3 linked regions of the Modestobacter italicus genome follow. The protein of the gene in region 1 interacts with the protein of each later gene in a pairwise test. Links are inferred from orthologs where the notes say so. Each region holds a gene or a part of one and is shown on either strand. Other genes may lie near its edges. The genes, in order: dnaE, dnaN and MODMU_RS10660.

Region 1 (10,250 bases):
GTCCAGGTGCGGCACCGACATCGGCGGGGCACCCACCTTCGCCTGGCCGTAGACCTTCGCCTGGTGCTGGGCGACCAGCTGCGGGTTGCGGGTGCGCAGGAACTGGCCGCTGACCGGGAAGCCGCCGAAGCCCGCGATCTCCGGGATGCCGGCGCCCTGCAGCAGCGGCAGCGCCCCACCGCCGGCCCCGACGAACAGGAACCGGCTGCGCACGGTGCGACGCTTGCCGGTGGCCAGGTCGCGGACCGTGGTGGCCCAGCGCCCGTCGCGCTCGCGCCGCACCTTGAGCACCCGGTGCTGCAGGTGCAGCTGCACCCCGCGGCGGACGGCGTCGTCGAGCAGCAGCCGGGTCAGCGCGCCGAAGTTGACGTCGGTGCCGGCCAGCGACCGGGTCGCCGCGACCGGCTCCTTCGGCGACCGGTCCTGCATCATCAGCGGCACCCAGTCGGTCAGGACGGCGGGGTCGTCGGAGTACTCCAGGCCGGCGAAGAGCGGCTGCGGGGCCAGCGCCTCGTACCGGTTGCGCATGTACCGGCGGCCCTCCTCGCCGGAGACGAAGCTGATGTGCGGCACCGAGGTGATGAACGTCTTCGGGGAGTCGGTGAGGCCGGCCCGCACCAGGTGAGACCAGAACTGCCGGGAGACCTGGAACTGCTCGTTGATGCCCACGGCCTTGGCCGGGTCGACGGTGCCGTCGGGCCGCGCCGGGGTGTAGTTCAGCTCGCACAGCGCGGAGTGCCCGGTCCCGGCGTTGTTCCACGGGCCGGAGCTCTCCTCGGCCACGGCGGCGCCGGACTCGAACACCTCGACGGTCCAGTCCGGCGCGACGATGCCCAGCAGCGCGGCCAGCGTCGCGCTCATGATGCCGCCGCCGACGAGGACCACGTCGGGGTTGGAAGGACCAGCCGTGCTCAAGATCTGCCTCCGTGCAGTCGGGACGTCTGCGCACCATCGTCGTCCCGTCTCCGGGTCGGCACGCGCCGAACGGCGCTCGACCTCCGTTCTGGGGTGATGAGATGGGTCACAGGTCGAGGGTGCCCGCCGCGCGCCCGCCGCGCAGGGCGGGCCGTCGCGCCGTGGTCGGCCGGGTCCCCACGGCTATCGTCGTCCCCGAGGTGGCCGACCGGCCGCACGAGCGGGAGGGCGGCGCGGTGACCGAGCAGGCCGATCAGCCGGTGCGCCCCCGACGGTCGAAGGCCCGGCTGCTGCTGGGCCTTGCGGCCGCGGTGCTCGCCCTCGACGTCGGCACCAAGCTGCTCGTCGTCGCCACCCTGTCCGACCGCGAGCCGCTGCGGCTGCTCGGCGGCGCGGTGTACCTCACCGAGGCGCGCAACACCGGCGCCGCGTTCTCCTTCGCCGAGGGTGCGACCGTGGTCTTCACGCTGATCGCCGTGGTGGTCGTGGTGGTCATCGTGCGCAGCGCCCGGCGGCTGTTCTCCACCGGCTGGGCGGTGGCGTTGGCGCTGGTGCTCGGCGGGGCGCTGGGCAACCTGGTCGACCGCGTGTTCCGCGACCCGGGCTTCCTGCGCGGCGGCGTCGTCGACTCCATCTCGCTGTTCGACCCCTACGGCCAGGTCTGGCCGATCTTCAACGTCGCGGACTCGGCGATCGTCTGCGGTGGCGTGCTCGGCGCGGTGCTGGCCTTCCGCGGGGTCGAGTTCGACGGCGGGCGCCCCGGCAGCGGCCGCGAGGCCGGCGCCACCGACAACGCCGGCGTGGGCGAGTAGGCCGACCCGGCCCGGCGCCGCCGGTCCCGTCGGCCCCACCGGTCACAATGGTGAGGTGACCAGCAGTCCCGGCCCGACCACCTCCGCCGGCCGCCCCGGCGAGCTCCGCTCGCTGCCGGTGCCCGACGGGCTCGAGGGGCAGCGCGTCGACCAGGCCCTCACCCGGCTCTTCGGGGTCTCCCGGGCGGTGGCCGCCGACCTCGCCGACGCCGGCAACGTGCTCGTCGACGGCCGGGCCCGGGGCAAGGGCGACCGGCTGACCGCCGGCAGCTGGCTGGAGGTCGAGCTGCCGCCCCCGCCGGGCGAGCCCGCCGCCCCGCAGCCGGTCGCCGGGCTGCGCGTGGTGCACGACGACGACGACATCGTGGTCGTGGACAAACCGGTCGGCGTCGCCGCGCACGGCAGCCCCGGCTGGGACGGCCCGACCGTCACCGGCGGCCTCGCCGCGGCCGGCTACCGCATCTCCACCAGCGGCGCGGCCGAGCGGCAGGGCATCGTCCACCGGCTCGACGCCGCGACCACCGGCCTGATGGTGGTCGCCAAGAGCGAGCGGGCGTACACGCTGCTCAAGGCCGCGTTCAAGGAGCGCACGGTCGACAAGGGCTACCACGCCCTCGTGCAGGGGCACCCGGACCCGTCGAAGGGCACCATCGACGCGCCCATCGACCGGCACCCCAAGCACGACTGGCGATTCGCCGTCGTCTCCGGCGGGCGCCCGTCGGTCACCCACTACGAGGTGGTCGAGGCCTTCCCGGCGGCCAGCCTGGTCGACGTCCACCTGGAGACCGGCCGCACCCACCAGATCCGGGTGCACTTCTCCGCGCTCCGGCACCCCTGCGTCGGCGACATGGCCTACGGCGCCGACCCGACGCTGGCCGCCCGGCTCGGCGTGACCCGGCAGTGGCTGCACGCCGTCCGGCTCGGCTTCGCCCACCCCGCCGACGGGCGCTGGGTGGAGTTCACCAGCGAGTACCCGGCCGACCTGGCCGGCGCGCTCGCTGTGCTGCGCGCCGAGAGCTGAGCGGCGGCGGTGACCGACCTGCCCGCGTTCGCCGACTTCGGTCCGGCGCAGCTGTCGGCGGCGGTCATCGCCACCTACCTGGTGGTGGGGGAGCCGTTCGTCGGCTACGTGCTGCACCGCCGGTTCGAGGGCCGGCTGCGCACCGACCCGGCGGCCCGGCGGTCCTTCTACCGCCGGCTGCTGGTGCTCGAGTGGGGGCTGGCCGCCGTCGGCCTGGTCGTCTGGGTGTCCGCGTCCGACGTCGGGGCCGCGCAGGTCGGGCTGGTGCTGCCGCAGCGCTGGCCGGGCCCGCTGAGCTGGCTGGCGATCGCGGCGCTGCTGGCGCTGGTGCTGGCCTCCACCCGGGCGCTGCGCTCGGGGGCGCTGGCCGGCCCGCCGCCGGAGGTGCTCCGCCGGACCCGGCCGGGGGAGGCGCGGCACGCCGAGCCGCCGGGGCAGGCGACCCTCGCGCTGCTGCCCCGCAGCCGGTCGGAGCGGCACCTCTTCGCCCTGGTCGGGGTGACGGCGGGGGTGTGCGAGGAGTGGCTCTACCGCGGGTTCTTCCTCGCCGTCGTCGGCGCGCTCGTGCCGGGGCTGCCCACCGCGGGCCTGGTGCTGGTGGCCGCTGCCGGGTTCGGCCTGGCGCACGCCTACCAGGGCCTGTCCGGGGTCCTGACCACCGGCGTGCTCGGTGGGGTGCTCGCCGGGCTGTACCTCGCCACCGGGTCGTTGCTGCTGCCGGTGCTGCTGCACGCCGCCATCGACCTGCGCTTCCTGCTCGTCCCGACGTCCGCGCTGCCGAGGGCGGCCGGGTGACCGGGCCCGCGCGGCCGACCGCGACCACCGCCACCGCCGCCGACTGGCCGGAGGTCGCCGCACTGCGGCACCGGGTGTTCGTTCTGGAGCAGGGCGTGCCCGCCGAGCTGGAGCGGGACGACGCCGACGCCACCGCCGTGCACGCCCTCAGCCGGGACGACGCCGGGCGGGTGTGCGCCACCGGCCGGCTGCTGCCCGACGCCGCCGGCCCGGGGCGCGCGCTGATCGGCCGGATGGCCGCCGACCCGGCGGTGCGGGGGCGCGGACACGGCGGCGCGGTCCTCGCGGCGCTGCACCGCGAGGCGGCGGCGCGGGGCCAGACGGAGGTCGAGCTGCACGCCCAGGTCACCGCCCGGCGGTTCTACGAGCGGGCCGGCTACCGGGTCCTGGGCGAGGAGTACGAGGAGGCCGGCATCGTCCACGTGACGATGCGCCGGTCGCTGGCGGAGGGGCACCCCGGGGTGGTGTGACGGAGTGGTCCGGATCGCGGGACACGTTCCGTCAGACCCTTCGGGTAGACCTCCGGAGGTGCGAGGATCGGGACACCGCGGACGGCCTCCACCCCGGGCGACACCGCCTGTGGTGAGTGCAGTGCCCCGGCAGTGCCACCCGTAGTGCCAGCCCGACCTCGAACGGCCTTTCCCGCCGGTCACCAGAACCACCTGCCGCCCCTGCGCACCTGCCGGTGCCAGCCGGCCGCACGACCCGTGAGGAGCACCCCGCACCGTGAGCAGCCCCGCCAGATCAGAGAACTTCGTGCACCTGCACGTGCACACCGAGTACTCGATGCTCGACGGGGCGGCGAAGCTCGGCGAGGTCACCAAGGCCGCCGCGGCCGAGGGGATGCCGGCGCTGGCGATGACCGACCACGGCAACGTGTTCGGCGCCTACGACTTCTACAAGCAGGCCAACGCCGCCGGGGTCAAGCCGATCATCGGCATGGAGGGCTACTACACCCCCGGCTCCCGGTTCGACCGCGCCCCCTTCGACTTCGGTGACAAGCTGATCGACGAGGAGGGCGACGGCGGCAACAACCGCGGCAAGGCCGCCTACACCCACATGACGCTGCTGGCCCGCACCACCGAGGGGATGCACAACCTCTTCCGCATCTCCTCGCTGGCCAGCCTCGAGGGCCAGTACCGCAAGCCGCGCTTCGACCGGGACCTGCTGGAGCGGTACGGGAAGGGCCTGATCGCCACGACCGGCTGCCCGTCGGGCGAGGTCAACATGTGGCTGCGGGCCGGCAAGGTCGACCGCGCCCGGCAGGCCGCCGCGGACTTCCAGGACATCTTCGGGCGTGAGAACTTCTACGCCGAGATCATGGACCACGGGCTGTCCATCGAGAAGAAGACCAAGCCGGCGCTGCTGGAGATCGCGAAGGACCTCGGCATCCCGCTGCTGGGCACCAACGACCTGCACTACACCCACCGCGAGGACGCCCAGGCGCACGACGCCCTGCTGTGCATCCAGACCGGGTCGCGGCTCAACGAGACCAACCGCTTCAAGTTCAACGGCGACGGCTACTACCTCAAGTCCGCCGCCGAGATGCGGGCGCTGTTCCGCGAGCACCCCGAGGCCTGCGACAACACCCTGCTGATCGCCGAGCAGTGCGAGGTGCAGTTCACCGAGGGCGCCGACCTCATGCCCCGCTTCCCGCTGCCCGAGGGCGAGGACGAGACCTCCTGGTTCATCAAGGAGGTCGAGCGTGGGCTGCACAAGCGCTACCCCGGCGGCATCCCCGACCACGTGCGCAAGCAGGCCGACTACGAGACCGGGATCATCTGCCAGATGGGCTTCCCGGGGTACTTCCTCGTGGTCGCCGACTTCATCAACTGGGCGAAGGACAACGGCATCCGGGTCGGCCCGGGCCGTGGCTCGGCCGCCGGTTCGCTGGCCGCCTACGCGATGGGCATCACCGACCTCGACCCGCTGGCGCACGGGCTGATCTTCGAGCGGTTCCTCAACCCCGAGCGCGTCTCCATGCCCGACGTCGACATCGACTTCGACGACCGCCGCCGCGGCGAGGTCATCCAGTACGTGTCGCAGAAGTACGGCGAGGAGCGGGTCAGCCAGATCGTCACCTACGGGACCATCAAGGCCAAGGCCGCCATCAAGGACGCCGCCCGGGTGCTGGACCGGCCCTACTCGGTGGGCGACGAGCTGACCAAGCTCATGCCGCCGGGCGTCATGGGCAAGGACATCCCGCTGTCGGGGATCTTCGACCCCAAGCACGACCGCTACAAGGAGGCCGCGGAGTTCCGGGCCCGGTACGAGTCGGACCCGGGCGCGGCCGAGGTCGTCGACCAGGCCCGCAAGCTCGAGGGCCTGAAGCGGCAGTGGGGCGTGCACGCGGCCGGCGTGATCATCGGCCGCTACCCGCTGATCGACAGCATCCCGATCATGCGGCGCGAGGCCGACGGCGCGATCATCACGCAGTTCGACTACCCGACCTGCGAGACGCTCGGCCTGCTCAAGATGGACTTCCTGGGCCTGCGCAACCTCACCGTCATCGACGACGCGCTGCGCAACATCGTGATCAACGGCAAGGAGCCGGTCGACCTCGACGAGATCAGCAAGGACCTCACCGACCCGGCCACCTACGCCCTGCTGGCCCGCGGTGAGACCCTCGGCGTCTTCCAGTTCGACGGCGGCCCGATGCGGTCCCTGCTGCGGCTGATGCGCCCGGACAACTTCGAGGACATCTCTGCCGTCGGCGCGCTGTACCGCCCGGGCCCGATGGGCGCGAACTCGCACACGAACTACGCGCTGCGCAAGAACGGCCAGCAGGAGATCACCCCGATCCACCCCGAGCTGGCCGAGCCGCTCGCGGAGATCCTGGGCCAGACCTACGGCCTGATCGTGTACCAGGAGCAGGTCATGGCGATCGCCCAGAAGGTCGCCGGGTACTCGCTGGGCAAGGCCGACCTGCTGCGCCGGGCGATGGGCAAGAAGAAGAAGTCGGTCCTGGACGCCGAGTACGTCGGCTTCGAGGCCGGGATGAAGGCCAACGGCTTCTCCGCCGCGGCGGTCAAGACGCTGTGGGACATCCTGGTGCCCTTCGCCGACTACGCCTTCAACAAGGCGCACTCGGCCGCGTACGGGCTGGTGTCGTACTGGACGGCCTACCTCAAGGCCAACTACCCGGCCGAGTACATGGCCGGGCTGCTCACCAGCGTCGGCGACGACAAGGACCGGCGGCCGGTCTACCTGGCCGAGTGCCGGCGGATGGGCATCAAGGTGCTGCCGCCGGACGTCAACGAGTCCTCCTGGGACTTCACCGCCGTCGGCGGCGACATCCGGTTCGGCATGGCCTCGGTGCGCAACGTCGGGCACAACGTCGTCGACTCGATCGTGCGGGCGCGCGAGGAGAAGGGCGCGTTCAAGGACTTCGCCGACTTCATGCGCAAGATCGACACGGTGGCCTGCAACAAGAAGGTCATCGAGTCCCTGGCCAAGGCCGGCGGCTTCGACTCGCTGGGCCACTCGCGGCAGGGCATCGCCGCGATCCACGCCCAGGCGGTCGACTCGGCGATGAGCCTCAAGCGCAAGGAGGCCGAGGGGCAGTTCGACCTGTTCGGCGGCTTCGGTGACGACGACGGCGACAGCGGGCTGGGCGACCCGCTCAGCGCCGCGCTGGACATCCCCATCCCGACCGCGGACTGGTCGAAGTCCGAGCGGCTGGTCTTCGAGCGCGACATGCTCGGCCTCTACGTCTCCGACCACCCGCTGCACGGCGTCGAGCACGTGCTCACCTCGCACGCCGACACCGCGCTGGCCGAGATCCTCGCCGGCGGTGTCGAGGACGGCGCGAACGTCACCATCGCCGGCATCCTCACCGCCGTCGGGCCGCGGACGAACAAGCAGGGCGCCCCCTGGGCGATCGCCACCCTCGAGGACCTCGAGGCGGGCATCGAGGTGCTGTTCTTCCCCAAGACCTGGGCCGAGGTGTCGGAGAAGGTCGTCCGCGACCAGATCATCGTGGTCAAGGGCCGGATCAGCCGCCGGGACGACACCCCGTCGCTGTTCGCCTCCGAGGTCACCATCCCCGAGCTGACCGAGGGCCCGCGCGGGCCGGTGCTGGTCTCGCTGCCCGCCGCCCGCTGCACCCCGCCGGTCGTGGAGCGGCTCCGCGAGGTGCTGGGCAGCCACCCGGGCACGACCGAGGTGCAGCTCAAGCTGCTCAACGGCGGCCGGGAGACCGTGCTCCGGCTGGACCAGGGGCTGCGGGTCCGGCCGAGCACCGCGCTGATGGGCGACATCAAGGCGCTGCTGGGCCCGACCAGCGTCGCCCTCCTGTGACGAAGGACCCCGCTGCCCCCCACCACTCGCGAGCTCGTGGCGGGCCCCTGCAGCGGGGCCGGGCGGCCGGCGCGCCGCAGGTGCGCCGGGTGGTTGCCGGTTGCACAGCCGGGCCAGCGACACTGGGGCCGTGACCGACGCTCGTCCGCCCGGCCCGGCGGCCCCGTTCCCGACCGCGCCGGCGGTGTCCGACGGTCCGGTGGCGCACTGGCAGCCGGCCCGGCCGGCGGGCGTGCCGGGCCTGCGCGGCACCCGTGCGGACCTGCGCAGCGCGCTGCTCACCGTGCTCGCGCTGGCGCTGGCCGGGCTGCTGGCCGGTGGGGTGTGGATCTGGCTCGCCCCCCGGGCGGACTACCGGGTCACCGCCACCAGCGTCGAGCCGATCGGCCGGGCACCGTCCGCGGAGCTGTTCATGGCCGACGACGGGGTGTTCGTCTGCGTCCTGGCGGCCCTCGGGCTGGTGGCGGGGCTGGTCGTCTGGCTGCGCCGGCAGCGCCGCGGGCCGCTCACCCTGGTCGCCCTGGCCACCGGGATGCTCGCCGCGGGGGTCGTGGCCTGGCAGCTGGGCCAGTGGGCCGGACCGGGCCCGACCCACGCCGAGCTGGAGGACGTCGGCCGGACGGTGACCACCGCGCTGTCGCTCGGGGCCACGGCCGCCCTGGCGGTCGGGCCGTTCATCGCCGTCCTCGTCTACCTGGCGGCCACCGCGCTCACGTCCCGCGACGACCTGGGCCGGACCGGACCCGACCCGGTGGACGAACCGATCCGGCCGCCGCTGCCGCCCGTCCCCCCGCCCGCACCCCGGCCCTGACGGCCCCGGCCCCCTCGCAGGGGCCCGCCCCGAGCCTGCGAGGGGTGGGGGGCGAGGGGGTCCTTGTTCAGTTCGCGGTCATCGGTGTGGCGAACTGCCGGAGGGGGACCGGCACCGCCCCCAGCGCGCGGAGCAGGGTCAGCTCACGGCGGAGCAGTCGGGACTCCAGCGCCAGCCGCCGCCGGGTGGCGGACTCGGCCAGCAGCGCCTGCCGGTCCTCGGTGGTGAGCAGCGCCGAGGAGGCGACCAGGTAGGACAGCCCGCGGGCGTCGTCGCTCACCTCGCGCAGCAGCGCCGCCGTCGCCGCGACCTCACCGGCGGCGTCGTCGTCGGGCAGGTCGTCGGGGGAGAGCGCGTCGAGCACCTCGTCGGGCAGCCCGTCCGGGGCGCCGCTCTGCCGCACGGCCACGTCGGCGACGTACCGGGCGAACAGGTCGCGCACGTTGTCGGCGAGCAGGCCGAGGGAGGCCCGGGCCACGTCGCTCGCCACGTCGTCGGGGACCACCCCGGCCGTGGTCCCGGCGCCGGCCAGGCCGTCGACGTCCCCGGCCGCCTCCTCGGCGGCCTCCTCCTCGGCGAGCCACTCGACCAGCGCCCGCAGGTAGGGCGGTTCGCCCGCCTCGTCGTCCCCGGCGCCCGGGGTCGGCACCAGCACGTCGAGCAGCCGGAACCGGTCCGCGCCGACCGCGGCCACCCGGTAGCCGCCGTCCCGCTGCGGGGCGACCATCCGCAGCGCCGCGGTGCAGCCGACGTCGTAGAGCGCCTCGGCGGGCGCGACGTGCTCGACCTCCCAGCCCTGCCGGATCGCCACCACGCCGAACCGCCGCTGGGCGCCGTCGGGCAGGGCGGTGAGGTCGGCGACCAGCCGGCGGTAGCGCGGCTCGAAGACGTGCAGCGGCAGCACCACCCCGGGGAACAGCGGGGTCTCCAGCGGGAACAGCGGGATGACCTCCCGACCACCCGTCCCGCCCGCCTCGGTCACGCCGGGAGCCTACGGGCAGCGGGGGCGGACCACCCGGGCGTCTACCGTGGGGTGTTCTCCCGCTCGTACCCGGAGGTGCTCCGTGCTGTCCCGCATCGACCTGCGAGGGTCCGCGCTGCCCGGGCCGCGTGAGCTCGCGTCCCTGCTGCCCCGCGCCGCCACCGACATCGACTCGGTGCTCGCCGTCGTCCGCCCCATCTGCGAGGACGTCCGGATCCGCGGCGCGCAGGCGGTCCGCGAGATCACCGCCCGGCTCGACGGCGTCGACGTCCCGGACATCGCCGTGCCCGCGGCCGCGCTGGAGGAGGCGCTGGCCACCATCGACCCGGCGGTGCGCGCCGCCCTCGAGGAGTCGATCGCCCGGGTGCGCCGGGTGCACGCCGACCAGCGCCGCACCGACGTGACCACCGACGTGGTCCGCGGTGGCCGGGTCACCGAGCGCTGGGTGCCGGTCCGCCGGGTCGGGCTCTACGTGCCCGGTGGCCTCGCGCCGCTGCTGAGCTCCGTGGTGATGAACGTCGTCCCCGCGCAGCTGGCCGGGGTCGAGTCGATCGCCGTGGCCAGCCCGCCGCAGCGGGACAACGGCGGGCTGCCCGACCCGGGTGTGCTGGCCGC
Region 2 (8,992 bases), 3.4 Mb from region 1 along the record:
GGCGCCGGACCTGGAGACCCGGATCGCGATCCTGCGGAAGAAGGCCTGGGGCGAGCGGCTGCAGGCGCCGGACGCCGTCCTGGAGTTCATCGCCAGCAAGGTGCAGACCAACATCCGCGAGCTCGAGGGCGCGCTGATCCGGGTCACCGCCTTCGCCAGCCTGAACAAGCAACCGGTCGACCTCGCGCTGGCCGAGCTGGTGCTCAAGGACCTGATCAGCGACGAGCAGGGCCCGCAGATCACCGCGGCGATCATCATGGCGGCCACCGCGGAGTACTTCTCCGTGACGATGGAGGAGCTGCAGGGCTCCAACCGCAGCCGCACGCTGGTCAACGCCCGGCAGATCGCGATGTACCTGTGCCGGGAGCTGACCGAGCTCTCGCTGCCGCGGATCGGTGCCTCCTTCGGCGGCAAGGACCACACCACGGTCATGCACGCGGTCAAGAAGATCACCGGGCTGATGAGCGAGCGGCGGGCCACCTACACGCAGGTCACCGAGCTCACCGCACGGATCAAGAGCCGCGCCCGCCAGTAGCGGTTGTCCACCGCGCGGTGGTCACCCGTCCGCGTGACATGTCGCCTTGTCCCCAGATCTGTGCACAGGTTGGGGATCACCGCGGCCGTCGACCGTGCGCAGGTCCCGGGCCCGCCGCCGACCGCTCCCTCCGGTGACGGGCCGGGGAGTGCTGCCGGCGACCCCGTCGTCGTCCCCGATGTGTCCACATGTCGACACCGGCGGCGGTGGACACGCGCCCCGGTGCACACGGGGTGGGGACGGACCTGGGCGTGACCAGGGGACCAGGGGTGGAGACGGGCCGGCGACGGTGCACAGCTGTCGAGTTGTCCACGTGTCGACACAGGGAGACGGTCACCTGCCCACAGCGGGCCAACAGGGCTGTTCACGGGTTGACCAGCGCAAAGGGGTCCGATCCCCAGGGTCCACAGCCGTGATGAGGAAGATGAAGTACTTCTCCCAGGGTGTCCTTGAACCACATTCTGGGTGGGGACGCGGCGGCAGAGCAGTGCTCTCAGAAGAGGGGCTGGCCACGCAGGGGGTCCCTCGGGAGAGGATGGGCGCCGCAGCCGCACCGGAGGAGCCGGGGCGGACGAGCAGCGCACGTCGGCAAGGGGTGGGTCTGAGATGAAGTTCCGGGTGGCACGTGAGGTGCTCGCCGAGGCCGTCGCGTGGACGGCGCGCAGCCTGCCGCCGCGCCCTTCGGTGCCGGTGCTCGCCGGGATCCTGCTGGAGGTCGAGGGCAGCCAGCTGTCGGTCTCCGGCTTCGACTACGAGGTCTCGGCCCGGTCCGAGGTCGACGTGCAGGCCAGCGAGGGCGGCCGGACGCTGGTCCCCGGCCGGCTGCTCGCCGAGATCACCCGCGCGCTGCCGCCGCACCCGGTCGACGTCGTCGCCGAGGGCGCCCGGCTCGCCATCTCCTGCGGCAACGCGAAGTTCAGCCTGCCGACCCTGCCGGTCGAGGACTACCCGTCGCTGCCCTCGCTGCCCTCCACCGCGGGGACGGTCGACAGCGACGCCTTCGCCGAGGCGGTCAGCCAGGTGGCGGTGGCGGCCGGCCGCGACGACACCCTGCCGATGCTCACCGGCGTCCGGCTGGAGATCGAGGACGACCTGGTCACCCTCGCCGCCACCGACCGCTACCGGCTGGCGGTGCGCGAGTTCGCGTGGCGGCCGGAGTCCTCCGGGCTCTCCGCCGCCGTCCTGGTGCCGGCCCGCACGCTCGCCGACGCGGCCAAGACGCTGACCAGCGGCCCGGAGGTCACCCTGTCGCTGTCCTCCGGCGGCTCCGGCGAGGGCATCCTGGGCCTGTCGGGCAAGGACCGGCAGACCACCACCCGGCTGCTGGACGCCGAGTTCGTGAAGTACCGGGCGATCATGCCCAGCGAGTCCGCGTCGTTCGCGACGCTGCCGGTCGGGCTGTTCACCGACGCCGCCAAGCGGGTCGCGCTGGTCGCCGAGCGCGGCACGCCGCTGCGCTGCGAGTTCACCCCCGGCCAGGTGACCCTGCGCGCCGGCGGCACCGACGACGAGGGCCAGGCCGAGGAGCGCTGCGACGTCGAGTTCGACGGCGACCCGTTGACCATCGGCTTCAACCCGACGTTCCTGCTCGACGGGCTGGCCGCGGTGCACACCGACCGGGCCCGGATGGACTTCACCACCGCGCTGAAGCCCGCCGTCCTGTCCGGGGTGGCCGAGCCCACCTCCGACGAGGCCGGAGGCGGCGGGAAGCCGGCCGAGCGGGGCGGCAGCTACCGCTACCTGATCATGCCGGTGCGGCTGCCCGGCTGAACGACCAGGCCGGGCCGGGTGTGCGGCGCGGCAGCGGGGCGTGGACGATGAGGTCTCCGGGCCCCGCAGCGCTGCGCGCGCCCACGAGACCCGCCGCGGACGACCGCGGCACACGAGCGAGACATCGAGTCTGAGGAGCAGGACGTGCAGCTGGGGCTGGTCGGGCTGGGCAAGATGGGCGGCAACATGGCCGAGCGCGTGCGCCGCGCCGGTCACGAGGTGATCGGGTACGACCGGTCACCGGGCGCGCGGGACGTCGACAGCCTGCAGGGCCTGGTCGACGCCCTCGAGGCGCCGCGGGTGGTCTGGGTGATGGTCCCGTCCGGTGACCCGACCCGCTCGACCGTGCGCGAGCTCGGTGAGCTGCTGAGCCCCGGCGACGTGGTCGTCGACGGCGGCAACTCCAAGTTCACCGATGACAAGGTCCACGCCGACGAGCTGGCCGAGAAGGGCATCGGCTACGTCGACGCCGGCGTCTCCGGCGGCGTCTGGGGCCTGCAGAACGGCTACGCGCTGATGGTCGGCGGCACCGCCGAGGACGTCGCCAAGGTCCAGCCGGTGTTCGACGCGCTCAAGCCGCCGGCGCCGCACGACGAGCAGGGCAACGAGATGCCCGGCGTCGGCTTCGTGCACGCCGGTCCGGTCGGTGCCGGGCACTTCGCCAAGATGGTCCACAACGGCATCGAGTACGCGATGATGCAGGCCTACGGCGAGGGCTACGAGCTGCTGGCCGCCGTCGACCTGGTGGAGGACGTCCCCGGCGTCATCGCCTCCTGGACCCAGGGCACCGTCATCCGCTCCTGGCTGCTGGACCTGCTGGTCAAGGCGCTGCAGGAGGATCCGGGCCTGGACAAGATCACCGGCTACGCCGAGGACTCCGGCGAGGGCCGGTGGACCGTCGAGCAGGCGATCGAGCACGCCGTCCCGATGCCGGCGATCTCCGCGTCGCTGTTCGCCCGGTTCGCCTCCCGGCAGGACGACTCCCCGACCATGAAGGCCGTCGCCGCGCTGCGGAACCAGTTCGGCGGGCACTCCGTGCAGAGCGTCGACAGCCGGGGCAACAACCCCCCGGTGTCCGAGAAGCCGGCCTGAGGAAGGACCGCTCAGAACGGGGTCGTTGAACGGTGTACCTCCGCCACCTGCAGGTCGGCCAGTTCCGCAGCTGGGAGTCCGCCGACCTGGCGCTGACCCCCGGGCCGACCGTGCTGGTCGGCCGGAACGGGCAGGGCAAGACCAACCTGGTCGAGGCGGTCGGCTACCTGGCCACGCTGGGCAGCCACCGGGTCTCCGCCGACGCACCGCTGGTGCGGCACGGGGCGACCCAGGCGGTGGTGCGGGCGGCGCTGCGCAAGGACGAGCGCGAGCTGCTGGTCGAGGTGGAGATCAACCCCGGCCGGGCCAACCGGGTGCGGGTCAACCGCGCCCCGCTGACCCGGCCGCGGGAGCTCCTCGGGCTGGTCAAGACGGTGCTCTTCGCGCCTGAGGACCTCGCGCTGGTCCGCGGCGACCCGGCCGAGCGCCGCCGGTTCCTCGACGACCTGCTGGTCAGCCGCACCCCGCGGCTGGCCGGCGTGCGCAGCGACTACGACCGGGTGCTCAAGCAGCGCAACGCCCTGCTGAAGACGGCGAAGCTGGCCCGCGGCAACGCGCTGGCCACCCTCGACGTCTGGGACGGGCACCTGACCGAGCTCGGCGGGCAGCTGCTGGCCGCCCGGCTGCGGCTGGTGGCCGACCTGGCGCCCTACGTCGCCGACTCCTACGCCGGGGTGGCCGGCCCCGGCGCCGACCGGGCGGCGCTGGGCTACAGCAGCACCGTCCCGCTGGCCGGCGACGGGTCGCCGGTCGACCCGGCACGGGCCCTGCCCGGGGCCGAGGAGCTCTCCGCGGCGCTGCGCGACCAGGTCGGCGAGCGGCGCAAGGACGAGGTCGACCGGGGCATCACCCTCGTCGGCCCGCACCGCGACGACCTGGTGCTGCACCTGGGCCCGGCACCGGCCAAGGGCTACGCCAGCCACGGCGAGTCCTGGTCGTTCGCGCTCGCGGTCAAGCTGGCCTGCTTCGCGCTGCTGCGGGCCGAGGGCGACGACCCGGTCCTGCTGCTCGACGACGTCTTCGCCGAGCTGGACGCCGGCCGCCGCTCGGCGCTGGCCGAGGTGGCCGGCAGCGCCGAGCAGACGCTGATCACCGCCGCCGTCGCCGAGGACGTGCCGGCGGCGTTGCGCGGCACCCGGGTGCAGGTGGCGGCTGGCACGCTGACGGTGCTGACCGACGACGTGCCGGTGGACCAGGAGGTGCACGGTGGCTGAGGAACGACCCGCTCGCCCCTCGGACATCGCCCGCGCGGCGCTGGAGGCGGCCCGCGCGGCCTCCGCCGCCCGGCCGCAGCCCACCCGCCGGCGGGTCGCCGGCCCGCGCCGCCGCTGGACCGGCCCGGGCCCCGGCGCCGACGACCCCCAGCTGTTCGGCACGCTGGTCGACGCGCTGGTCACCCAGCAGGACTGGACGGCGCGCACGAAGGTGGGCGCGGTCTTCGGCCGCTGGGACACCCTGGTCGGCCCGGACATCGCCGCGCACTGCCGGCCGGAGTCGCTGAACGAGGGCGAGCTGCTGGTGGTGGCCGAGTCCACCGCCTGGGCCACCCAGCTGCGGCTGCTGGCGCCGAGCATCCTGGGCCGGCTGCGGGCCGGCGTCGGCGGGGACGTCGTGACCAAGCTGCGCGTTGTGGGTCCGACGGCACCCAGCTGGAAGAAGGGGCCGCGCACGGTCCGCGGACGCGGACCCCGCGACACCTACGGCTGACCAGCGCACGACAGAGAAGGAGCACCCGGCGATGAGCACCCCGCGCGACCGCGACGGAGACGCGTTCGACGACGGCCGGACCGACGGCCCCGCGGGCTGGCAGGAGCCGGCGCACCTGGGGAGCGGCGCCGGGAAGGACACCCCGGACAGCTGGCAGCCCCCGGGCTGGGACCTCCCCGCCGCCGAGCCCGACCGCCCGGGCACCGAGCCCCCGGCTGCGGCGCAGCAGCCGCAACAGCAGCCGTGGCAGCCGCCGGCGGCCGACCAGCGCACGTCCGACCAGCCGCCCGGTGCCGAGCGGCGCCGCGGGCTCGGCGGGCTCTTCGGCTCCCGGCCCGCGCCGGGCGACGCCCCGGAGCTGCCGATCATGATCCCGCCCGCCGACCCCTGGGGCACCCAGGCCTGGGCGATGAGCGTCGGCTGGGTGCTGTCCGACGGGACCGCCCCCGAGGACGCCGACCTCACCGCGCTGGCGAAGACCGCCCCGGTGCGCCCCGGCAAGGAGGACCGCGCCGGCCACGTCCTCCGGGGCCGCGGGAACGGCCTGGACCTGGCCGCCTTCGACATCGTGTCGCCGTACGGCCGCCAGGAGGTCGTCACCCACGCGGTCACCGCCGCGCCGGTGCTGGGTTCGGTGCCCGCGTTCCGGCTCTCGCCGGCGCGGATGTGGCGGCACGGGGTCGGCGGGCTGGTCCAGGTGCCCAGCCCGGACCCCGAGTTCGAGCGCCGCTGGGTGCTGCTCGCCGCCGAGGACGGTCCGCAGGTGCGCCGGCTGGTCGAGGACCCGGTGGTCCGGCAGCTGCTGCTCGGCAGCGACGACGGCGACGAGCTGTGGTCCGCGCTCGGCTTCGTGGCCGCCGTCCGGCCCGACGCCAACCGGCCGCAGCTGATCGAGCACCACGCCCGGCTGCTGGCCGCGGTCGTGGGCGCCCTGGCGGCCGCAGCCTGACCAGCGACGAGGGCGCCACCGCCGAGCAGCCCCTCCCGTCGGCCGGGCTGCGGGAGCTGCTGCCGCTGCTGCGCCCGCACCGGCGGGCGCTGCTCGGTGCGGCGGTGCTCTCCCTGGTCTCCGCGGCGGCCGCGCTGGCCCAGCCGGCGCTGGTCGGGCAGGTGATCGGCGCGGTCGGCTCCGGCGGGGCCGTGCTGCCCGGCGTCCTCGCGCTGGTCGTCGTCCTGGTCGCGGCGTCCGTGCTCGGCGCCGGCCAGCAGTACCTGCTGCAGCGCACCGCGGAGGGCGTGGTGCTGAGCACCCGCCGGCTGCTCACGGACCGGCTGCTGCGGCTGCCGGTGGCCGAGTACGACCGCCGCCGCACCGGTGACCTGATGTCGCGGGTGGGCTCGGACACCACGCTGCTGCGCGCCACGGTCACCAGCGGCGTCGTGGAGCTCGCCGGCTCGGTCGTCGTCGGCGTCGGTGCGCTGGTGGCGATGGCGCTCGTGGACGCCTGGTTGCTGCTGGTCACCGTGGTCGCGGTCGGCGTCGGGGTGACCACCGCGGTGCTCGCCTCGCGCCGGGTGCGGACGCTGTCCCGGCAGGCGCAGGAGCAGGTCGGGGCGATGAGCGCCGCGGTGGAACGGGCGCTGTCCGCCGTCCGGACCATCCGGGCCAGCGGGGCGACCGAGCGGGAGGTGGCCACCGTCGGGGTGAGCGCCGAGCGCGCGTTCACCGCCGGCGTCCAGGTCGCCCGGTTGCAGGCCCTGGTCTCCCCGCTCGGGTCGATCGCGGTGCAGGGCGCCTTCCTGGCCGTCCTCGGCCTCGGCGGCTACCGGGTGGCGACCGGCTCGATCGCCGTCGCCGACCTGGTCTCCTTCATCCTCTACCTGTTCCTGCTGGTCATGCCGCTGGGGCAGCTGATCGGCTCCTACACCCAGCTGCAGACCGGGCTGGGCGCGCTGGCCCGGGTGCAGGAGGTGCTCGCGCTCGAGCCGGAGCACGACGACGTGCCCGAGCGGCCCGCGGCCGGCGGCGCGGTGGCGGTGCTGCGCACCCCGCGGGCCGGGGACCCGGTGCCGCTGCTCGAGCTGGACGGGGTCGGCTTCGGCTACCCGGACGGGACGCCGGTGCTGCGCGGGGTGTCCTTCGCCGTCCCGGCCGGCAGCCGCACCGCGCTCGTCGGCCCGTCCGGGGCCGGCAAGTCCACCGTGCTGGCCCTGGTCGAGGGCTTCTACCCGCTGCTCGAGGGGTCGGTCCGCTGGGCCGGCACCGACGTGCGCGAGCTGCCCCGGGCCGCGCTGCGCGCCCGGATGGGCTACGTCGAGCAGGAGGCGCCGGTGCTGGCCGGCACCGTGCGGGAGAACCTGACGCTGGCCGCCCCCGACGCCGGCGACGACCGGCTGTGGCAGGCGCTCGCCGACGTCGGGCTGACCGGGGTGGTGCGCCGCTCGCCCCGCGGCCTGGACGTCGCCGTGGGGGACGACGGGGTCCTGCTCTCCGGCGGGGAGCGGCAGCGGCTGGCCATCGCGCGCTCGCTGCTCTCGCGCCCGGCGCTGCTGCTGCTGGACGAGCCGACGGCCAGCCTGGACGCCCGCAACGAGGGCCTGCTGCGGGACACCCTCGCCGCGGCGGCCGCCGACCGGGCGCTGCTGGTCGTCGCCCACCGGCTGTCCACCGTCATCGACAGCGACCAGATCGTCGTCCTGGACGGCGGCCGGGTGGTGGCCGTCGGCACCCACGACGAGCTGGTGGACAGCAGCCCGCTCTACCGCGAGCTCGCCACCGCCCAGCTCCTCGTCTAGCGACGCCCCGTTCCACCGAAAGCACGCCTTTGGCGGAAGCAGGGCAGCTGTTCCACGTGGAACGGCACCCGGTCCGGGTCGACAGGCCACCCGGCGCACAGCACGATCACTGCCAACCCCCAGGGAGGCACCGATGGCGGACACCGTGCGCACCGAGACCGGCCAGCCGAGCCTCAAGCGGGTGATGGGCCCGGGGCTGCTCCTGCTGTTCATCGTCGGCGACATCCTGGGCACCGGGATCTACGCGCTGACCGGCCAGGTCGCCGCCCAGGTGGGCGGTGTGGTGTGGCTGCCGTTCGTGGTCGCCTTCCTGGTCGCGCTGGTCACCGCCTTCAGCTACCTGGAGCTGGTCACCAAGTACCCGCAGGCGGCGGGCGCGGCGCTGTACACGCACAAGGCGTTCGGCATCCACTTCGTCACGTTCCTGGTCGCCTTCACCGTGATGAGCTCGGGCATCACCTCGGCGTCCACCGCGGCCCGGGCGTTCAGCGCCAACGCCGCCGAGGTGTTCGGCCTGGGGATCTCCGACGGCATCGGGATCACGCTGATCGGGCTGGCCTTCATGGGTCTGGTCGCGCTGGTCAACCACCGCGGCGTCGGCGAGAGCGTGAAGGCCAACGTCGTGCTCACCTGCGTGGAGCTGACCGGCCTGCTCATCGTGATCGGCGTCGGCCTGTGGGCGCTGGGCGTCGGCGAGGGCGACTTCTCCCGGGTCACCGAGATCGAGACCGGCGACCGGTCCCTGGTCGGCGGGGTGATCGCCGCGACCGGGCTGGCGTTCTTCGCGATGGTCGGCTTCGAGGACTCGGTCAACATGGCCGAGGAGTGCCACGAGCCCAAGCGGATCTTCCCCAAGGTGCTGCTCGCCGGGCTGCTGGCCACCGGCCTGATCTACGTGCTGGTGTCGGTCTCGGCGATCGCGCTGGTGCCGGCCGACGCGCTCAGCCAGGGCGACACCCCGCTGCTGCAGGTGGTCGAGGCCGGGGCGCCGGGCTTCCCGCTCGGCGTCTTCGGGGTCATCACGATGTTCGCCGTCGCCAACTCGGCGCTGATCAACATGCTGATGGCCAGCCGGCTGGTCTACGGGATGAGCAACCAGGGCGTGCTCCCGCCGCTGCTGGGCAAGGTGCACCCCACCCGCCGGACGCCCAC
Region 3 (8,899 bases), 1.2 Mb from region 1 along the record:
CTGAGCGGCCGCCGCAGACTGGGCGCGCGAGCCCACCGGTCGGCGGGGGCGGCGGAGGGAGCTGGACGATGACGGGACCGGTCGGGAGCAGCCGGACGGTGGACCTGGATGGGCCGGTGCACGTCGTCGACCACGGCGGTGCCGCCGACGGGCCGACCGTCGTCCTGGTGCACGGGCTCGGCGGCTCGCACCTGAACTGGGACCTGTTCGCCCCGCTGCTCACCCCGCACGCCCGGGTGCTGGCGCTGGACCTGCCCGGCTTCGGCCGCACCGAGCCCGGCACCCGGCGGGCCACCGTCGAGGCCAACGTGGCGGTGCTGGACCGCTTCCTGCGCGAGGTCGCCGGGACCCCGGTGGTCCTGGTGGGCAACTCGATGGGCGGGATGATCTCGGTCCTGACCGCGGCCGCCGCGCCGCACCTGGTCCGCGCCCTGGTGCTGCTCGACCCCGCCGTCCCCGGCCCGCTCCGGCGGCCCGACCCGCTGGTCGGGCTGACCTTCGCCACGTACGCGGTGCCCGGGCTGGGGGAGTACGCCCTGCGGGCGCGGCGGACGCGGGCCGGGGCGCGCACCCAGGTGCTCGACCTGCTCCGGCTCTGCGGCGTCGACCCGGCCACCGTCCCCGCGCCGCTGGTCGACCGCTCGGTCGCCCTGCTGGAGGAGCGGCGCGACGTCCTCGGCATGGACCGGGCGTTCCTGGCCGCGGCCCGCTCGCTGCTGCGGGTGCTCGCCGACCCGCGCCGCTACCGGCAGGCGATGGCCGCCGTCGGCGTGCCGGTGCTGCTGGTGCACGGCGACCGGGACCGGCTGGTGCCGGTGGCCAACGCCCGGGACGTCGCCGCCCGCAACCCCCGCTGGCGCTACGTCGAGCTGCCCGGCGTCGGGCACACCCCGCAGCTGCAGGTGCCCGACGAGCTGGCCGGCGTCGTGCTCGGCTGGCTCGCCGACCTGCCGCCGGTGCCCGCGGCCGGCTGACGACCTCAGCCGCGGGCGGCGTCCAGCTCGGCGCGGGTGGGCGGGTCGGCCCCGACCCGGGTGCAGGCCAGCGCGGCGACCAGCGCGGCGTCGGCCACGATCGGGTCGAGCGCGTCGTCGGTGAGCTGCTCCAGCGCCGCGCGGTCGGTGACGCCGGAGCGGAGCAGGCCGGAGAGGAAGCCGGCGGCCAGCGAGTCGCCGGCGCCCACGGTGTCCACGACCTGCACGGTCGGCGGGGTCACGTTCCACACCTGGCCGCCGGACGGTACCACCCGCAGCGGCGCGCCGCCGTCGGTGAGCAGCACCACGGCCGGCCCCCGCTCGGCCCAGCGGCGGGCCGCGTCGTCGAGGTCGGTGGTCCCCGGCTCCAGCCAGGCGAGGTCCTCGGAGCTGACCTTCACCACGTCGGCGGCGGCGACCAGCCGGTCGAGCCGAGCGCGGACGTCGGCGGCGGTGTTGCCGAACCCCTCGGCCAGCATCGGCCGGATGTTGGGGTCGACGCTGACCAGCGCGTCGCCGCCGGCCCTCAGCCGCTCGACCAGCGCCGCGATCGGCTCGCAGCCCGGCGCCGTCCAGCTGGAGATCGACCCGACGTGCACCGCCCGGGAGTCCGGTGACCAGCCGGCCGCGAGCTCGGCGTCGGTCCACTGCCAGTCGGCCGCGCCGAGGACGTGGAACCCGTAGTCGGCGGAGCCGTCCGCGGCCAGCCCGACGACGGCCAGGCTGACCGGGTCGCCGGAGTCCACCGCGCCGGAGAGGTCGACCCCGGACAGCTCGGCGTGCCGGCGCAGGTTGCCCGCCAGCGGCCCGCGACCGAACCGCGCCATCAGCCGCACCGGCTGACCGAGCCGGCCGGCCGCCACCGCGACGTTGAGCGCGTTGCCGCCGGGCCGGGCGACGTACCGCGGGGCGGTGCCCTCCGGCCCCGCGTCGGCCGACCGGTCGGGGATGAGGTCGACGACCAGCTCGCCCAGCACGGTGAGGACGGCGGGAGCGCTGCGGTGCGACGTCGGGGAGACCACACCGGGAGCCTGCCAGGAACACAACCGGCGCGACGCGCCATGGGCGAGGATCGGTGCATGACCTCCGCGCCCCCTGCCCTCGCCGTCACCGGGTCGACCGGGCGGCTCGGGGGCCGGATCGCCCGTCGGCTCGCCGCGGCCGGTGTCCCGCAGCGCCTCGTCGTCCGCGATCCGGCCCGGGCGCCGCAGCTGCCCGGCTGCAGCGTCGCGACGGCGTCCTACGACGACGGGCCGGCGGTGCGGGCGGCGCTCACCGGGCTGTCGACCGTGCTGATGGTGTCGGCGGCCGAGCACCCCGACCGGCTCGCCCAGCACCGCACCTTCGTCGACGCGGCAGCCGACGCCGGGGTCGAGCACCTGGTCTACGTCTCCTTCGTCGGCGCCGCGCCGGACGCGACCTTCACGCTGGCCCGCGACCACTGGGCCACCGAGGAGCACATCCGCAGCCGCGGGCTGCCGGCGACCTTCCTGCGGGACTCGCTCTACGCCGACTTCTTCCCCTTCCTCACCGGCGAGGACGGCGTGATCCGCGGACCGGCCGGGGACGGCCGGGTCGCCGCGGTGGCCCAGGACGACGTCGCCGACGTCGCCGTGGCGGTGCTCCGCGACCCGGCCGCGCACGCCGGGGCGACCTACGACCTCACCGGCCCGGCGGCGCTCACCCTGGCCGAGGTCGCCGAGACGATCACCGCGGTCAGCGGGCGGCCGGTGAGCTACACCGCGGAGACCCTCGAGGAGGCCTACGCCTCCCGCGCGGGGTACGGGGAGCCGCGCTGGCAGGTGGACGCCTGGGTCTCCACGTACACCGCCATCGCCGCGGGCGAGATGGCGACGGTGAGCACCGCCGTCGCCGACCTCACCGGTCACCCCGCCCAGACCCTCGCGGAGGTGCTGAGGACCCCGCCCCGGTGAGCACGGCAGGATGGGCGGCGTGACCCGCGCGCCGCACCTGGCCAGCCGCCTGCAGGGCTTCGGGACGACGGTCTTCGCCGAGATGAGCGCGCTGGCGGTGGCCACCGGTTCGATCAACCTGGGCCAGGGCTTCCCCGACCAACCCGGTCCGCCCGAGGTGCTCGACGTCGCCCGCGCGGCGATCGGGACCGCGCACGACCAGTACCCGCCGGGCCCCGGCCAGCTCGACCTGCGCACCGCCGTCGCCGAGCACCAGCAGCGCTTCCGCGGGCTGACCTACGACCCGGCCGACGAGGTGCTGGTCACCGCCGGGGCGACCGAGGCGCTGACCGCCGCGCTGCTCGCGCTGCTCGAGCCCGGTGACGAGGTCGTGCTCTTCGAGCCGATGTACGACAGCTACGCCGCCGCGGTCGCCATGGCCGGCGGCGTGCTCCGCCCGGTGCGGCTCCGCCCGCCGGTGGTCGCCGCCGGCGAGGTGAGCCGCGAGCCCTGGACGTTCGACGAGGCCGACCTGCGCGCGGCGGTCACCCCGCGGGCCCGGCTGCTGCTGCTCAACACCCCGCACAACCCCACCGGCAAGGTCCTCACCGCCGCCGAGCTCGCGCTGCTGGCCGAGGTCGCGCAGGACGCCGACCTGCTGGTGCTCACCGACGAGGTCTACGAGCACCTGGTCTTCAGCGGCGCCGAGCACGTCTCGCCGGCCACGCTGCCGGGGATGCGGGAGCGCACGCTGGTGGTCAGCAGCGGCGGGAAGACGTTCAGCACCACCGGCTGGAAGATCGGCTGGGTCTGCGGCCCGGCGCCGCTGGTCGCCGCCGTCCGCACCGCCAAGCAGTTCCTCACCTACGTCAACGGCGGCCCCTTCCAGCCGGCGATCGCGGCCGGGCTGCGGCTGCCCGACGACTACTTCCGGCACGTCGCGCACGACCTGGAGCAGCACCGCGACCTGCTGGTCACCGGGCTGGCCGAGGCGGGGCTCCCGGTGGTCAGCCCGCAGGCCACCTACTTCGGGACCGTCGACGTCCGGCCGGTGCAGCCCGACGGCGACGGGTGGGCGTTCTGCCGGTCGCTGCCCGAGCGGGCGGGGGTGGTCGCCGTCCCGACCGAGGTGTTCTACGCCCCGGAGCACGCGGCGCTCGGCCGGCACCTGGTGCGGTTCGCGTTCTGCAAGCAGGAAGAGGTCCTCGGCGAGGCCGTGGCCCGGTTGAGGAGGATGCGATGAGGATCGCCGCGGTCCAGCACGACATCGTCTGGGAGGACCGGGACGCCAACTTCGACCGGCTCGCCCCCCAGGTGGCCCGGGCGGTGGGCGCCGGCGCGGAGCTGGTGCTGCTCACCGAGACCTTCTCCACCGGGTTCTCGATGACCCCGGGCATCGGCGAGCCCGAGGGCGGACCGTCGTCGCAGTTCCTCGCCGCCCAGGCGGAGGAGCACGGGGTGTGGGTCGCCGGCACCTGCCCGGAGATCGACACCGACGGCGAGCTGCCCTACAACTCCTTCGTCCTCGCCGGGCCCGACGGCACCGCCCACCGCTACCGCAAGCTGCACCCCTTCGCCTCGGAGCGGGACCGCTTCCGCTCCGGTGAGGGGCCGGTGACGGTGCAGGTCGGCGATCTGCGGGTCACCCCGTTCATCTGCTACGACCTGCGCTTCGCCGACGTGTTCTGGCAGGCCGGCCCGGGCACCGACGTCTTCCTGGTGCCGGCGAACTGGCCCAGCGCGCGCCGGCACCACTGGACGACGCTGCTGCAGGCCCGGGCCATCGAGAACCAGGCGTACGTGGTCGGCGGCAACCGGGTGGGCACCGCCGGCGACGGCACCGAGCACGCCGGCGACAGCCGGATCGTCAGCCCGATGGGCGAGCTGCTGGCCACCGCCTCGGGCGTGGAGACGATCGTGCTGGCCGACGTCGACCCCGCCGAGGTGGCCGCCACCCGCGACCGGTTCCGCTTCTTGGCGGACCGGCGCAGCTGATCAGCGGTCGGGCAGCACCCGGCCGCGCAGCCGGCCGCCGCTCCAGCGCAGCGGCGGTTCACCCAGCGCGGCCCGGGCCCCGCGGCCGGAGGTGCCGAAGCTGGTCAGGTAGTGGTCCCAGAGCTGCTCCTGCGTCCGGAGCAGCCGGGCGAGCCGGTCGGTCATGCACCGAGCCTGGCCGTCCGGCCGCCCGGCGTCCATGGCCGGAGCGGCGTCCTCCGCGTCTTCCTGCCAGCCGGGTCAGCGGGCAGCCAGCCGTCAGAAGTTGCCGCGGAGCTCCTGCTCGCGCTCGATCGCCTGGAACAGGGCCTTGAAGTTGCCGATCCCGAAGCCCAGGGAGCCGTGCCGCTCGATGAGCTCGAAGAACACCGTCGGCCGGTCGCCGAGGGGCTTGGTGAAGATCTGCAGCAGGTAGCCGTCCTCGTCCCGGTCGACGAGGATGCCGCGCTGCTGCAGCTCCTCGATCGGCACCCGGACCTCGCCGATCCGGGCCCGCAGCGCCGGGTCGGAGTAGTAGGAGTCCGGCGTGGCGAGGAAGACGACGCCCTCGGCGCGCAGCGCGTCGACGGTCCCGATGATGTCGTTGGTGGCCAGCGCGACGTGCTGGGCGCCGGGGCCGCCGTAGTACTCCAGGTACTCGTCGATCTGCGACTTCTTCTTGCCCACGGCCGGCTCGTTGAGCGGGAACTTGACCCGGTGGTTGCCGTTGGACACCACCTTGCTCATCAGCGCGGAGTAGTCGGTGGCGATGTCCTCGCCGACGAACTCGGCCATGTCGGTGAACCCCATGACCCGGTGGTAGAAGGCCACCCAGCGGTCCATCGCGCCGAGCTCGACGTTGCCCACCACGTGGTCGATGGCCTGGAACAGCCGCTTGGGGGCACCCGGGCGGGGCACGAAGGACGACGTCCGGGCGACGAAGCCGGGCAGGTAGGGGCCGGAGTACCGGGACCGGTCGACCAGGGTGTGCCGGGTGTCGCCGTAGGTGGCGATCGCGGCCAGCCGCACGGTGCCGTGCTCGTCGGTCAGGTCGTGCGGCTCGGTGAGCACGGTCGCGCCGGCGGCCCGGGCGTGCGCGATGCAGACGTCGACGTCCGGGACGCTCAGCGCGATGTCGGCGATGCCGTCGCCGTGCCGGCGGTGGTGGTCGGCCAGCGGGCTGGCCGGGTCGTAGGCGCCGGTGACGACGAACCGCGCGGCGCCGCTGGTGAGCACGTAGGCGTGGTGGTCCCGGTTGCCGGTCTCCGGGCCGGAGTAGGCGACGAGCTGCATGCCGTAGGCGGACTGGAAGAAGTGCGCGGCCTGGGTGGCGTTGCCGACGACCCAGACCAGCGCGTCCCAGCCGCTGACCGGGAAGGGGTCCCGCGACGGGTCGTGCTCGACGAGTCCGACCAGCTGCTGGAGCTGCTCCAGGCTCAGCTCGGCCAGCTTCTCGTCGTCGGTGAGGGTCTGCTCGATGCTCACGGCGCGCCTCCTCGGGTCGGGGTGGGGAGAGCGCACCGCACCGGCTCCCTGCTGCGCAACGAGCCGGGCAGGGGATGGGCAACCGGTACACCCCGCACGGTCGGCCCGCCCCATTACTGTGCAGATCGACCAGTTGTGACCGCGATCACCCAGGAGGCCCCGATGACGACCGACGGGGCGCGGCTGGACACCCTGGACCTGGCGCTGCTCCGGGCGCTGACCGAGCACCCGAAGGCCGGGGCGCTGGAGCTGTCCCGCCGGCTCGGCGTGGCCCGCGGCACCGTGCAGGCCCGGCTGCAGCGGCTGGAGGACACCGGCGTGGTCACCGGCTACGGCCCGGACGTCGACCTGGCCGCCGCCGGCTTCGGCGTCCAGGCGTTCGTCACGCTGGAGATCGCGCAGGGGGCGCTGGAGGACCTGACCGCGGAGCTGGCGGCGATGCCCGGTGTGCTGGAGGCGCACGCGACCACCGGGTCCGGCGACGTGCTGTGCCGGGTGGCGGCCCGGTCGCACGGCGACCTGCAGCGGACCCTGCTGCAGCTGGGCCGGTCCGGCTCGGTGGTCCGGTCGACGAGCGTGGTCGCGCTGTCGGAGCTGGTGCCGCTGCGCACGCTGCCGCTGCTGGCCTCCGAGGAGGCACCCCCGGCCCGCGCCCCGGGGCACCGCGGCGGGTGATCCGCCGCCGCCCGGCACGGACCGGCGGGAGGCTGGGAGGATGGGGGCGATCGGCCCCGGCACGGGGCCGAGGACGTCGAGATGTGCAGGAGTCGCAGGATGCCCCAGGGCACGGTCAAGTGGTTCAACGCCGAGAAGGGGTTCGGGTTCATCGAGCCCGACGACGGCGGGCAGGACGTGTTCGCGCACTTCTCCGCGATCGCCGACGACGGGGGCTACCGCAGCCTCGACGAGGGGCAGCGGGTCGAGTTCACCGCCAGCCCGGGTGACCGCGGGCTGCAGGCCGACTCCGTCCAGCCGCTGGGCGGCGGTGGCGGGCGCGCGCCGGCCCGCGACGACCGGGCCCGCCGGGACGACCGCCGCCGGGCCCGCCCGCCGGGCGGCGGCTGCGACGGCGCCGGGGGCGTCTCCGAGGGCGCCAAGGGCTTCGTTGCTCATCGAGAACGACTAGGGGGGCATCGACGTGTTCGTGCACTTCTCCGCGATCGCCGACGACGGCGGGTACCGCAGCCTCGACGAGGGCCAGCGGGTCGAGTACTCCGCCAGCCCCGGCCAGCGCGGCATGCAGGCCGACCACGTCCAGCCCCTGGGCGGCGGCGGTGGGCCGGTCTTCGGCCCGCGACGACCGCCGGCAGAGCGCCCCGCGCGACCGGGACCGGGCACCCCGGGCCCCGCGCGGCGGTGGCGGCGGTGGTGGCGGCGGCGGGCAGGGCACCGTGCGCTTCTTCAACGCCGAGAAGGGCTTCGGGTTCATCGAGCCCGACGACGGCGGCGACGACGTGTTCGTGCACTACTCGGCGATCGCCGACCGCGGCGGCTACCGCAGCCTCGACGAGGGCCAGCGGGTCGAGTACACCGCCAGCGCCGGCCAGAAGGGCCTGCAGGCCGACTCGGTCGACCCGCTCTGACCCGAGGGTGACGGTCGCGGTCGGGACCTCCGGCTGGAGCTACGACCACTGGGACGGCGTGCTCTACCCCCCGGGCACGCCGCCCCGGGACCGGCTGGCGCACTACGTGCGGCGCTTCGACACCGTCGAGCTCAACGCCAGCTTCTACCGCTGGCCGCGGACGGCGGCGTTCGCGAGCTGGCGGCGCCGGCTGCCCCCGGGCTTCGGCCTGTCGGTCAAGGCGCCGCGGGGGCTGACCCATGCCAAGCGGCTGTACGCCCCGGAGGTCTGGGTCGACCGGCTGGTCGCCTGCTGGCACGAGCTCGGCGACCGGCGCGCCGTGCTGCTGGTCCAGCTGCACCCCGCGCACGCCCGGGACGACGCCCGGCTGGACTGGTTCCTCGGCCTGCTGCCCGGCTGGATGCGGGTGGCGGTGGAGTTCCGGCACCCCAGCTGGCACGCCGAGGCGGTGTACGCCCTGCTCGAGCGGCACGGCGCCGCCTACACCGTGATGAGCGGCGCCGGCCTGCCGTGCGTGCTGCGGGCCACGGCCCCCTTCGTCTACGTGCGGCTGCACGGCCCGGACCGCGACCACCTCTACGCCGGCTCCTACCCGACCGACGACCTGCGCTGGTGGGCCGACCGGGTCCGCGAGTGGTCGGCGTCCGGCCGGGACGTGTACGTCTACTTCAACAACGACGGCTACGGCCACGCCGTCCGCAACGCCGACGAGCTCCGCGCCCTGCTGTCGTCCCAGGCATAGGAACCAATACACCCGGTCGGGAGGCCGGAACCGGGGGTGAAGGTTCCTATGCCTGTGGCAGCTCCAGAGTGCGCGCCAGCGGGACGCCGGGGCGGTAGGCCAGGTGCAGCCAGGACGGCGCGTCGACGACGGCGAGGTCGGCCCGGGCGCCGACGCCCAGGTGCCCGACGTCGGTCCGCCGCAGGGCCGCCGCACCGCCCGCGGTCGCCGACCACAGCGCCTCGGCCG

Evidence for each region.
Region 2: the proteins of dnaE (region 1) and dnaN interact in binary tests that used the Escherichia coli proteins (3 or more experiments, as listed by UniProt). The link is inferred for Modestobacter italicus from one-to-one orthologs.
Region 3: the proteins of dnaE (region 1) and MODMU_RS10660 interact in binary tests that used the Escherichia coli proteins (3 or more experiments, as listed by UniProt). The link is inferred for Modestobacter italicus from one-to-one orthologs.

What each region holds. Positions count from the first base shown.
Region 1 is NC_017955.1:3,417,632-3,427,881, reverse strand. The notes cover bases 3,911-8,042. They hold dnaE (DNA polymerase III subunit alpha), read left to right. Parts: upstream 3,911-4,269; coding sequence 4,270-7,842; downstream 7,843-8,042. Other genes in these bases: MODMU_RS16385 (DUF2567 domain-containing protein), read left to right, coding at 7,973-8,042; MODMU_RS16395 (GNAT family N-acetyltransferase), read left to right, coding at 3,911-4,013. Also shown: mqo (malate dehydrogenase (quinone)), read right to left, coding at 1-915; lspA (signal peptidase II), read left to right, coding at 1,116-1,727; MODMU_RS16405 (RluA family pseudouridine synthase), read left to right, coding at 1,783-2,748; MODMU_RS16400 (CPBP family intramembrane glutamic endopeptidase), read left to right, coding at 2,758-3,543; more of MODMU_RS16395, read left to right, coding at 3,540-3,910; more of MODMU_RS16385, read left to right, coding at 8,043-8,653; MODMU_RS16380 (LON peptidase substrate-binding domain-containing protein), read right to left, coding at 8,721-9,635; hisD (histidinol dehydrogenase), read left to right, coding at 9,718-10,250. UniProt on the Escherichia coli protein: DNA polymerase III is a complex, multichain enzyme responsible for most of the replicative synthesis in bacteria. This DNA polymerase also exhibits 3' to 5' exonuclease activity. The alpha chain is the DNA polymerase catalytic subunit.
Region 2 is NC_017955.1:1,525-10,516, forward strand. Bases 350-3,223 are described here. They hold dnaN (DNA polymerase III subunit beta), read left to right. Parts: upstream 350-1,141; coding sequence 1,142-2,305; downstream 2,306-3,223. Other genes in these bases: dnaA (chromosomal replication initiator protein DnaA), read left to right, coding at 350-535; gnd (phosphogluconate dehydrogenase (NAD(+)-dependent, decarboxylating)), read left to right, coding at 2,429-3,223. Outside these bases: more of dnaA, read left to right, coding at 1-349; more of gnd, read left to right, coding at 3,224-3,397; DNA replication/repair protein RecF, read left to right, coding at 3,430-4,611; MODMU_RS00090 (DciA family protein), read left to right, coding at 4,604-5,104; MODMU_RS00095 (hypothetical protein), read left to right, coding at 5,136-6,053; MODMU_RS00100 (ABC transporter ATP-binding protein), read left to right, coding at 6,158-7,840; MODMU_RS00105 (APC family permease), read left to right, coding at 7,974-8,992. UniProt on the Escherichia coli protein: Confers DNA tethering and processivity to DNA polymerases and other proteins. Acts as a clamp, forming a ring around DNA (a reaction catalyzed by the clamp-loading complex) which diffuses in an ATP-independent manner freely and bidirectionally along dsDNA.
Region 3 is NC_017955.1:2,168,770-2,177,668, forward strand. Bases 2,244-5,024 are described here. They hold MODMU_RS10660 (pyridoxal phosphate-dependent aminotransferase), read left to right. Parts: upstream 2,244-2,918; coding sequence 2,919-4,130; downstream 4,131-5,024. Other genes in these bases: MODMU_RS10655 (SDR family oxidoreductase), read left to right, coding at 2,244-2,908; MODMU_RS10665 (nitrilase-related carbon-nitrogen hydrolase), read left to right, coding at 4,127-4,882; MODMU_RS10670 (hypothetical protein), read right to left, coding at 4,883-5,024. Also shown: MODMU_RS10640 (SDR family NAD(P)-dependent oxidoreductase), read left to right, coding at 1-4; MODMU_RS10645 (alpha/beta fold hydrolase), read left to right, coding at 69-974; MODMU_RS10650 (PfkB family carbohydrate kinase), read right to left, coding at 980-1,996; more of MODMU_RS10655, read left to right, coding at 2,054-2,243; more of MODMU_RS10670, read right to left, coding at 5,025-5,047; hppD (4-hydroxyphenylpyruvate dioxygenase), read right to left, coding at 5,141-6,346; MODMU_RS10680 (Lrp/AsnC family transcriptional regulator), read left to right, coding at 6,509-7,021; MODMU_RS30305 (cold-shock protein), read left to right, coding at 7,621-7,929; MODMU_RS10695 (DUF72 domain-containing protein), read left to right, coding at 7,937-8,671; hutI (imidazolonepropionase), read right to left, coding at 8,718-8,899. UniProt on the Escherichia coli protein: Shows aminotransferase activity with methionine and histidine as substrates, and to a lesser extent also with phenylalanine.